DNA from 2 places in the Vibrio japonicus genome. Region 2 is predicted to be linked to the other one. Evidence: riboswitches for the same ligand, from Rfam matches in the RefSeq annotation. Region 2 holds a riboswitch; the other holds the start of a gene.

Region 1 (5,388 bases), 960 kb from region 2:
GGAAAGGAAATAGTAGAAGCGAACGCTTATGCAATTGCATCGAATGATCCTAAACAGCGTCAGTTTCATCATATTCTGCGCGGAATAGGCTTTAAAGTTCATTTGAAGCCTTTTATACAGCGTCAGGACGGCAGTGCAAAAGGGGATTGGGATGTCGGTATCGCTCTCGATGTCTATGAAGCTGCATCTAAAGTGGATCGAGTAATACTACTGTCCGGAGATGGGGATTTTGAGATTTTGGTGACTCGTATCCAAGAACGGTTTGGTACGAAAGTAGATGTATTCGCCGTACCTGGCCTTACCGCACAGTCACTGATTGACGTGTGCGATAAGTTTGTACCTATTGAAGAAGATCTACTTCTCAGGCGTATCTAATTGTTCAGGTGAAGCCACTGTTACATCAGTGTTTTGCTCTTGTTCATTTTGAGCTTCTAGCTTCGCTCGTTCTGCTTTAGAGATGTAGCGAGGCTTGTTGCTTTTGTGCAGTTTAGCATTGTGCTTTTTCTGCTTGGCTTTCAAAATCTGATTGATTTTTTTCTTACGGTTCATGTGTGTCGTCTGGATTCGGCCGTTAGGGGAGGCGCATATTATCAAATTAATACATTAATGACACCATGAAGCAGAACTTAGGTCACCTCACCACAAATTCTTATCGCTTCGCTAGTCGAGGTAGAGACAAAAGTCGAATCCATCCTCTCTCAAGCAAGCAAGAAAAAGAACTGCGTTCCAAAATGATAACTCTACCGTAAAATGCCCAATACGCTACCCATGCTCGGTGGCTTTTGTTTTATGCTTACATGGTTATTGATATATAACTCAAATATAGCGTCATGAGATGGCATCATTTCGTTAGCCGCTTAGTAATACGTTAAGCGCGGTTGAAAGCCTGTTAAGGAGTACTGTGATTATGTATTTTATTACCAATAAAAGGGTTCTAGACACAGGGGGTGGTAAACTCGTTTTTGAGGCGTCTAATGAGTTAAGCCAAAGTCTCAGGTATTGCAAAATGCTTGATGATCACCATTTTGAAGAAATCGGCAGTCTCGCATTCATGAGTGAAGTGATGAACTCTGTAGAATCCGAAATTATGTTTTTTATTCATGGATTCAGTAATCAACCGTATGAACACGTTTTCCCCCGTGCAAAGCAAATACACGACCAGTTGTCAGATGCTTCCCTTAGTCAAATCAAAGTCGTCCCTATCATTTGGCCATGTGACGACGACTTTGGAATTATCAAAGACTATTGGGACGATCAAGAGTCCGCAGAGAGCTCAGGTCAATATTTAAGTCGTGCTATCTCTAAGCTGGTAAGTTGGCAAGACTCGAATTTAGATAAACCATGTATGAAAAGAATGCATGTATTAGCACATTCGATGGGTGCGAGAGTCTTAATGAAATGCTTATCCCATTGGGCTAAAAAATTTGGTGGTGGTGGGGTTCCGTATTTGTTTAAGAATGTCTTTTTAATGGCGTCGGATATTCCTAATCATGCTTTACAACCTGACGAAGAGGGCATTCATATTGCTCGTTCCGCTCAGCGGGTTATCTGCTACTACGCCAATGATGACTTTTCGATGCCAGCGAGCAAAATCGCGAATACGAGAAACGCGGTATTTAGTCGTCGAATTGGACACACAGGCCCAGAAGATCAAAGCAAAACCCCACTCAATGTATACTCTGTTAACTGTGATGCGTTCAACAACACCTTTGACACCCCCAAAGGTCATACTTATTTCCTCGATAAAAATTCAGTAAAAAGCCCTGCATTTCAGCATATTGTGCAAGTGCTCAAAACCAGAACCCCTAATCTTGGGAGCCGGAATGTTGAGCTATAGTTGTGAGTGTTGTGGATATTAGCAAGGGCGAGGAGCATTAAATGCCAACAAACACCTTTCAAATACGCTAATTTTCAATTAGATTAGTAACCAATAGTCGGGGAGCAAGAACATTTATCTGTTTTTGCTGAGATCGTAATGAGACCCGTTGAACCTGATTCAGTTAGTACTGACGTAGGGAACTATTTGTACTTTACACTTAAGCTCGATCTTGCAAGGGTAGTGTTCTACCCTGATCCTGTCTCTGTTGCCAATATCTCCAATGGTGATGTGCTCGTAAAGTCGGTTCTCCTGCGTCTTTTTGACAGATGGAGCGACCATGACAACCAGTACAGATTCACATCCTTTTCCTATTAATACACCTATTGTACTTACGATCGCAGGCTCTGATAGTGGCGGTGGAGCGGGCATTCAAGCCGATATTAAAGCGATGTCGGCAACCGGCAGTTATGCGTGCTCTGTTATTACAGCAATTACATCTCAAAATACTTTGGGCGTTTCGGCAATATTTCCCATCCCGCGAGACCATGTGGAGAGTCAACTTGATGCCGTATTCACAGACCTCAATATCGTGGCCGTAAAAGTTGGAATGCTTGCTGATTCCACTATTATTCAAGTTGTTGCGAGTAAGATAAAGCAATACCAACCTAAATTTCTTGTTGTCGATCCAGTGATGGTTGCTACGAGTGGCGACCTTCTTCTTGAGCATTCGGCGATTAGCACGCTGAAGACAGAACTGATTCCTCTGGCTGATATCATTACCCCCAACTTACCTGAAGGAGCCGCGCTGACGGGTAGCTCCACACCTGAAACGGAACAAGAGATGTCTGCGATGGTCGATGAACTTCGCGCGCTTGGTGCTAAAGCGGTTTTACTCAAAGGTGGCCATTTAGAGAAAAATGAAAACAGTAACGACCTTCTAATACTCAATGAAACCACAACACTCATCAGTGCCAAGCGTTTCCCAACCAAGAATACGCACGGTACAGGGTGTACGCTTTCTTCTGCTATCGCGTCTTATTTAGCACAAGGGAATGATCTGATTGATGCAGTGAAGCTTGCTAAAACGTATATCACTCAAGCGATTACTCATGCCGATGAGTTAGAGGTTGGCAACGGGCATGGTCCGGTTCACCACTTCTTTGCTTGGAATCAAGCGGAAAAATCAGATGCGCAACAGTAAACAATATGTTGGCGCGGAGCTAAAAGGCATCTACCTGCGATACCAAGAGAGCGAATACGCTACGCTGTCTAATGTCAACATCAAGTTGGATGCGGCCAAATGGACAGTACTGCTTGGGCGAAGTGGCTGCGGCAAAACAACGTTACTGCGCTATTTAGCGGGTCTACTGGGTGAAAAAGTCATAACTAGAGGGGAGCTGAAGACGTCTGATGGCGCGTCTCTAGATGGTCGGGTCGCTTACATGGCGCAGCAAGATCTGTTACTGCCTTGGCTTAGTATTTTGGATAACGTCTGCTTAAGCTGCAAATTTACCAAAGGCTCTGTTGCAGGCGAGCAAAAGCAAAAAGCAAAGCAGCTTCTGGAATTGGTGGGACTTTCAGGTTACACAGCTGCGACTCCAAACCAGTTATCTGGTGGAATGCGGCAACGCGTCGCACTCGCAAGAACGCTGATGCAAGATAAGCCCGTTGTGCTGATGGATGAACCATTTTCGGCGCTAGATGCAGTGACTCGTCATAAGTTGCAAACCCTTTCATGTGAATTGCTCAGAGATAAAACGGTCGTGCTGATCACTCATGATCCGCAAGAAGCGGTGCGCTTAGCGGACAGGCTTTATGTCTTGCAAGGTACTCCCGCTGTTGCGGAGTCATTGACAGTGCCCACAACGCCTACGCCAAGAGTTCTCGATGTTCAATGTGCTCAATTGCAACAAGAGATTTTAGAGCAATTGGAGGTGGACTATGTCTAACATTACGACCACCATTGCATCGACTGTAAAGCAAGAAGGTTCGAAACAGAGATCCATTGCTCTTGTTGTCCGCATGACCATCAGCACTTTAGTTATCTTTGGCTTATGGCACTCAATCGTTGTGGTCTTTGACGTGCCAAGTTTTATCTTACCCGCGCCATTGGAAGTCTTATCAACCTTAGTTGAGCGATATGAAGTGTTACTCAAACACTCATGGGTTACAGCCCAAGAGATCTTGTTGGGTTTGGTGCTTGGTCTCCTAATGGGTACTTTCTTTGCTCTCCAGATGCTTTTATTTGAGCCGCTTAAGCGCTGGCTATTACCTATCTTAATCGCGAGTCAGGCGATTCCTGTTTTTGCTATTGCACCTATATTGATGCTTTGGCTTGGTTATGGCATGGCGTCTAAAGTTGTCATGGCTGCAATTATCATCTTTTTCCCTGTAACGACCTGTTGTTATGACGGTCTACGCAACACGCCAGCAGGTTACTTGGATCTTGCGAAAACGATGGGAGCAAACAAATGGCAAATACTGCGCCATATTCGACTACCTGCCGCCCTCCCAACATTAGCCTCTGGCGTCCGAGTCGCGGTGGTGATCGCACCGATCGGGGCCGTGGTCGGCGAATGGGTTGGTTCTAGTGCGGGGCTAGGGTATCTGATGTTGCAAGCCAACGCCCGAATGATTATCGATGAGATGTTCGCCGCGCTGTTTATCCTCGCAGCCCTTTCAGTCTCACTTTATTTCGTCACTGATCGACTTCTAAAGAAATTGATTCCGTGGGAAAGCCAATAGCGTTCAACCTGATTCATCTAAAAGGAAAATATTTTGAATAAAAACAAACGACTCACTATTGCCGCTGCTGTGATGGCAGTACTGACATCTGCTAACGTATCTGCCACTGAGAAACCGTTAACCTTGATGTTAGATTGGTTCGTCAATCCAAATCACGGTCCTATCATTATTGCGAAAGAGCGTGGCTATTTTGCGCAACAAGGTATTAAGGTTGAGATCCAAGAACCAGCCGATCCGAGCACACCAGCCAAATTAGTTGCGTCGGGTAAAGTCGATTTAGCTGTATCTTATCAACCGAGTCTGACTATGGATGTAGCGGCTGGCTTACCGCTAGTGCGAGCATCCACTCTCATTGCTACGCCACTTAATACACTAATGGTGCTCGATAACGGTAAAATTAAATCGTTGGCAGACCTGAAAGGTAAAAAGATTGGTATTGCTATCGCGGGGAATGAAGAGGCGACGATCGGTACGATGCTGGCGCAAGAGAGTGTCAAGTTCTCTGACGTTGAAACCATCAACATTGGTTGGGCGCTTTCGTCGTCTTTAGCTTCTGGCAAAGTGGATGCGATTTGGGGCGGTCTGCGTAATTTCGAAACTAACCAGCTTGAGCTAGAAGGTTACAAAGCACATGCGTTTTTCCCTGAAGAGCATGGCGTGCCTACTTATGATGAGCTCGTTTTTGTCGCCAATGCGAATAACTATGACAAACAAGCAATACAAGCTTTCAATAAGGCTTTGGAACAAGCGACAACCTATATTGTGAACCATCCACAAGCATCGTGGAACGAGTTCGCTTCTTACTCTCCAGATACACTCAACAA
Region 2 (5,388 bases):
GCAAACGGTCTTTGATGTGGCTCTTTGCCTACTAGCTCCATGTCATCTGCAGAAATGCTGCCCTTCTCTGGTTCGATGAACCCGGCGACCAGCGCCAATAAGGTAGACTTCCCTGCCCCACTTGGCCCCATTAACGCGACAATCTGACCTTGATCGATTTGAAGATCAAAGTGAAACAATTCACTGTGGTAGTAATAATGGACATCACTTAGCGTCAACATACGTCACCTTTGAATTCGCTTTAAATAGGGTTTCAATTAACGTGAAACAGCCAACACTGAGGGCTAACAGAGTCACCGATACAACGGCTGCCGCTTCCATTTGATAGCTACCTAAAAGCTGGAAAAGATATAAAGGCAAGGTGCGAAACTCCTGACTGCCAAACAAAGCAATCGCACTCAAATCACCAATAGCGAACATAAAACTAATTGCAAACGCATGAGCCATCGGCTTTTTCAACGCTCGCCATTCGACAACTTTAAATCGTTGCCAACCTTTCATACCTAAACTCGCACACACATATTGATATTGCTGTTCAATGTGCAACATAGGCTGAGAAAGCGTTTTTATAACGTACGGCAACCCCATTAAACCATTAACAGCGACGACAACTAAAAAGGCCAAACTAAACACATCTGTCATTGAACGAAGCAACAAAAACAATCCTGTGGAGATCACTAGGCCCGGTGTCACCAAAATAATCGTGCCGATTAATTCAATGTGATCCGCTCTTTTCTGATGAAAATTAAGCCTTAATCGACGGCTGGAAATCAAAATACTGATACCGGCCAGCAAGGCAAAAACACTCGCTAGCGTAGCAACTTTTAATGATGCCCATAACGCTGACCAAAAACGAATATCGGAGAACACCGCCAGAGCCTGACTATTTATGCCACTGATTATCACCATTAACAGCGGAGGTAAAACTAATAGCGCACTTAGGCCGATCCAGCTCCAATCCCAAATCTTGGATTTAAGCGTATCTTTCGTTAGATAAATATTTGATGATGTGCTGCCTGCGCTGACCGAGACTGGTTTCGCTAAACGCTGAATAGCCAATGCCATCAAACCACAAAGCAGCATTTGCCAAATCGCCAGTAATGCACCGGCTTGTAAATCAAAATCAAACTTAATCGCTTGGTAGATGGCCAACTCAATTGTTGTCGATTTAGGCCCGCCGCCTAACGCCATCACCGTAGCAAAACTGGTGAAACACAGCATAAACACTAAGCCACACACATGCGTAAGCTGCTGTTTAAGGCGTGGCCACTCTACCCATTTAAACTTTTGCCAGTGCCCCATACCGAGATGAGCACAAAGTTTGTGTTGCTCTTCAGGTATGGTTTCCAGTGACTGCAGTAACAATCGGGTCGCGTAGGGTAAATTGAAGAAAACGTGCGCGAGCAAAATACCATTGAGCCCGTATATCGAAAAAGGCAGCTTACTGTTTAACGCTTCAAAAAGCTCAGCAACTAAACCACTGTTGCCGTAAATAGCCAATAGGCCAAACACACCCACTAGAACTGGGAGAACTAAGGTTGTCGCAAACAATTTGAGAAGCAGCTTTTTACCGGGAAAACTTCTCCGAGATAAAGCATGGGCGACAGGCACGGCCAAACCAACACTCAACAACGTAGAGAGAAATGACTGATAAAAACTAAACTTAGTGACGTGTCGGTAGTATGGGTCTTGCCACACTTGCAACACGTTTAACGAGGGCGCTTCAATCAGCAAAGCACCTAGGGCAGAAAGAACAAAGGTCGCGATAAGTATCGCGACCCAAATGCCGATTTTAGGAGTCTTGTGCAACGGAGAACCTTAGAATGTTAAAGCACTTTGCCATTCACGAATCCATGCTTTGCGGTTTTCTACCACTTCATCAGCACTAAAACCTAGCGCCTTACTTGGAACAGTAAGCGTGTCAAAACCTTCAGGTAACTTCGCATCTGTGACTGGGTACATCCAGTTTCCTGTTGGCATCATTGACTGGAACTCATCACTTAAAATAAATGCCATGAAGTCGTCAGCAAGCGCTTCATTCTTAGAACCTTTCACCTTCGCTGCTACTTCAACTTGCGTGTAATGACCTTCAGCAAAATCAGCCGCCGCGAATTTGTCATCCTGCTCAGCAATCAAATGGTATGCTGGAGAGGTTGTATAAGAAAGTACCAGATCAGACTCACCTTCTAAGAACATCGAGTAAGCTTCAGACCAGCCTTTGGTGACCGTGACTGTCTTCTTAGCCAGATCTTTCCATGCCTGAGTGGCATCATCACCGTAAACCGATTTCATCCATAGCATTAAGCCCTGACCTGGTGTCGATGTACGCGGGTCTTGGTAGATCACTTTGAGATCGTCGCGTGATTCAACCAGCTCTTTCAGGCTTTTAGGTGGGTTAGATAGCTTTTCTTTGTTGTATACAAAAGCAAAATAACCAAAGTCATAAGGAACAAACGTCGTATCGTTCCAACCACCAGGTAGCGTAACGCTTTCCGTATTTACCTTATGTTCAGTCAGTAAGCCCGTTTTCTTTGCTTCTGCCATCAGGTTGTTATCAAGGCCTAGTACGATATCCGCTTTACTGTTGTTCCCTTCCAGACGTAGGCGATTTAAGATCGAGACGCCATCATCAAGCGCCACAAAATTCACATCGCAGCCGCATTTCGCTTCAAATGCTTTTTCTACAGCAGGACCAGGCCCCCAATCTGCGGCGAACGAGTCGTAGGTATAAACCGTTAACGTGTTGTCAGCAGCCAAAGCCGAAAATGAAGTTAGGGTAGCAATCGCTAAAGTGCTCAGAGTGGTTTTCACTGCTCGCTCTCTCCTTGTTGAGCGGCACAGGCTTGAGGGACGGGAGAGTTGAGATGTTCCGAGTCCAGACTCAATTCCTACGCCAGTATTATCTGGTTCAGGTACACGGGTTCCGAGTGTGTGCTCGATCTCAGCTGATTCCTATTGATAGGATGAATAGCGCCCCGATGAGTATCGACAAAATTGTAATCGTTATATCATCTGATAGCCAGTGTTAACCACGCTGATCGTATCCCCAGCGAGGCACTAGTCCTTGCTCAATACCAAGATGATCCAAAATGCGGGCGACCATAAAATCAACCAGATCTTCAATGGATTTAGGTTGATGATAAAAGCCCGGTGCAGCTGGCATAATCGTCACGCCCATCTGAGACAGCTTATGCATGTTTTCTAGATGAAGTGTTGAAAACGGTGTTTCACGCACCACCAGTAATAGTTGACCACGCTCTTTCATCACAACGTCTGCTGCACGTTCGATCAGATTATCCGACATGCCATGAGCGATGGCCGCCACACTACCTGCTGAACATGGGCACACCACCATTTGTTTTGGCGCAGCAGACCCAGAGGCCACTGGCGAAAACCAATCGTCTTTACCACAGACAGTGAGCTTTTCAGGATCACATTTAAGATGCTCTACTAATGCATACTTTGCCGCGTCCGGATTAGCGGACAGCTGTAAACCATGCTCTGTCGCCAGAACAACGCGCGCTGCCGATGAGATCAGCAAGTAGACTTGATAATCAGCCGCCAAAAGGCATTCTAACAACCGCAATCCATAGGGCGCACCGGATGCCCCTGTAAATGCCAATGTGATGGCTTTTTGTTTGTTACTCATGTTTCTACACTAATTTATTCGGCCAATTTTGCCAGCAGCTTTCCGTGAATACCTTCAAAGCCACCATTGCTCATCACCAAGATTTGATCACCCGGTTGAGCCTGCTCTACAATTTTTGCCACCAAGTCATCAACGCAATCAGACACTTGTGCAGGTTGATGACACGTTTGAGCTACCGCTTCAACCGACCAATCGATGGCTTCTGGTTGATATAAAAACACGTGGTCAGCCGCATGCAGTGACTCTGCAAGTGTCTCTTTATGTACGCCACGTTTCATTGTTGCGCTGCGAGGCTCGAGAACTGCAAGGATGCGTTGTTTACCCACTTTGTTTCGCAGACCGCCCAACGTCAGTTCAATCGCGGTTGGATGATGCGCAAAATCATCGTAAACCGTCACACCGTTGACTTCACCCTTGAGTTCAAGACGACGCTTGGTATTAATGAACTTAGCTAAAGACTCACAAGCTAAATACGGCGTGACGCCAACGTGTCGAGCCGCAGCAATAGCCATCAATGCATTATCGACGTTGTGATCACCAACCAGATCCCACTTAACCGTACCGACTTCTTCACCTTGGAACAGTACCTTGAACTGAGAACCATCAAGGATCAGTTTTTCCGCTTTCCAATCGCCCTGTTCGCCCGTGAATTCCGTTTCGCTCCAGCAGCCACGACCTAATACGTCTTCCAAAGCCAAATCTTGTTTAGGTGCTAGAATACGACCATTTCCTGGAACAGTCCGTACCAAATGATGGAATTGACGTTTGATCGCTTCCAGATCGTCGAAGATGTCTGCATGATCAAACTCTAAGTTATTCATAACCAATGTGCGTGGGTGGTAATGCACAAACTTAGAACGCTTGTCGAAAAAAGCACTGTCGTATTCGTCCGCTTCAACCACGAAAAACATGCTTTCACCTAATCGTGCCGAAACACCAAAATTACCCAATACGCCACCGACAAGGAATCCAGGCTTGTAACCACAGTCTTCTAGGATCCACGCCAACATACTGGAGGTGGTGGTCTTTCCGTGTGTTCCGGACACCGCCAACACCCAGCGATCATGCAACAAGAACTCTTGCAACCATTGTGGGCCAGATGTGTAGCGGAGATTCGTATTAAGAACATGTTCAACACATGGGTTGCCGCGACTCATCGCATTACCGATAACAACTAGGTCTGGCGCAGGGTCGAGTTGAGATGGGTCAAAACCCTGTATGATTTCAATACCTTGAGATTCAAGCAAAGTACTCATAGGTGGATACACATTGGCATCACTGCCTGTCACTTTGTGTCCAAGCTGTCGTGCTAAAATTGCTGCGCCACCCATAAATGTGCCGCAAATCCCTAAGATATGAATATGCATAAACTGACCCTATAGCAGGCAAAAAATTATCTGGTCATTATGGCGATAAAGCTCTGAAAAGCGAACTACTTTGATCAGTTCGTGAGCTTCTGCCAATTAAGTGCTCATTTCGTGCTCATACAAATAAGTAAGATGAGCAGAATGCAACAAGCGAGAAGGTCGACAAATAAATTGGGATCTTCATCAGTTAGTTCATTACCAATAAAAAGATTCGGCTTTTACAATAAGGGTCGGCGAAAACCAAGATCCGAAAGAGATCCCATACCGCCAAATCCCCCTATTCTATTTTGAAGCGACCTTAAGGAAACATCATGTCTGGAATGCGCACCCTCGGCGAGTTCATTGTTGAGAAACAAGCAGACTTCCCCCATG

What was found. Region 2 has a riboswitch for thiamine pyrophosphate ahead of thiB (thiamine ABC transporter substrate binding subunit). Riboswitches for the same ligand answer to the same signal wherever they lie in the genome.
Region 1: another riboswitch for thiamine pyrophosphate. It lies ahead of thiD (bifunctional hydroxymethylpyrimidine kinase/phosphomethylpyrimidine kinase); the one in region 2 lies ahead of thiB (thiamine ABC transporter substrate binding subunit).

Annotation. Positions count from the first base shown of each region.
Region 1 is NZ_CP102096.1:1,284,280-1,289,667, forward strand. Features, by position in the region: gene NP165_RS06085 (LabA-like NYN domain-containing protein) at 1-375, shown strand, start outside; gene NP165_RS06090 (DUF2986 domain-containing protein) at 355-549, opposite strand; gene NP165_RS06095 (alpha/beta hydrolase) at 1,007-1,837, shown strand; TPP riboswitch at 1,926-2,035, shown strand; gene thiD (bifunctional hydroxymethylpyrimidine kinase/phosphomethylpyrimidine kinase) at 2,157-3,020, shown strand; gene NP165_RS06105 (ABC transporter ATP-binding protein) at 3,007-3,768, shown strand; partial or broken gene NP165_RS06110 (ABC transporter permease) at 3,839-4,564, shown strand; gene NP165_RS06115 (ABC transporter substrate-binding protein) at 4,637-5,388, shown strand, end outside.
Region 2 is NZ_CP102096.1:322,531-327,918, reverse strand. Features, by position in the region: gene thiQ (thiamine ABC transporter ATP-binding protein) at 1-221, opposite strand, end outside; gene thiP (thiamine/thiamine pyrophosphate ABC transporter permease ThiP) at 205-1,809, opposite strand; gene thiB (thiamine ABC transporter substrate binding subunit) at 1,819-2,811, opposite strand; TPP riboswitch at 2,869-2,988, opposite strand; gene NP165_RS01650 (flavin prenyltransferase UbiX) at 3,026-3,649, opposite strand; gene mpl (UDP-N-acetylmuramate:L-alanyl-gamma-D-glutamyl-meso-diaminopimelate ligase) at 3,664-5,016, opposite strand; gene fbp (class 1 fructose-bisphosphatase) at 5,328-5,388, shown strand, end outside.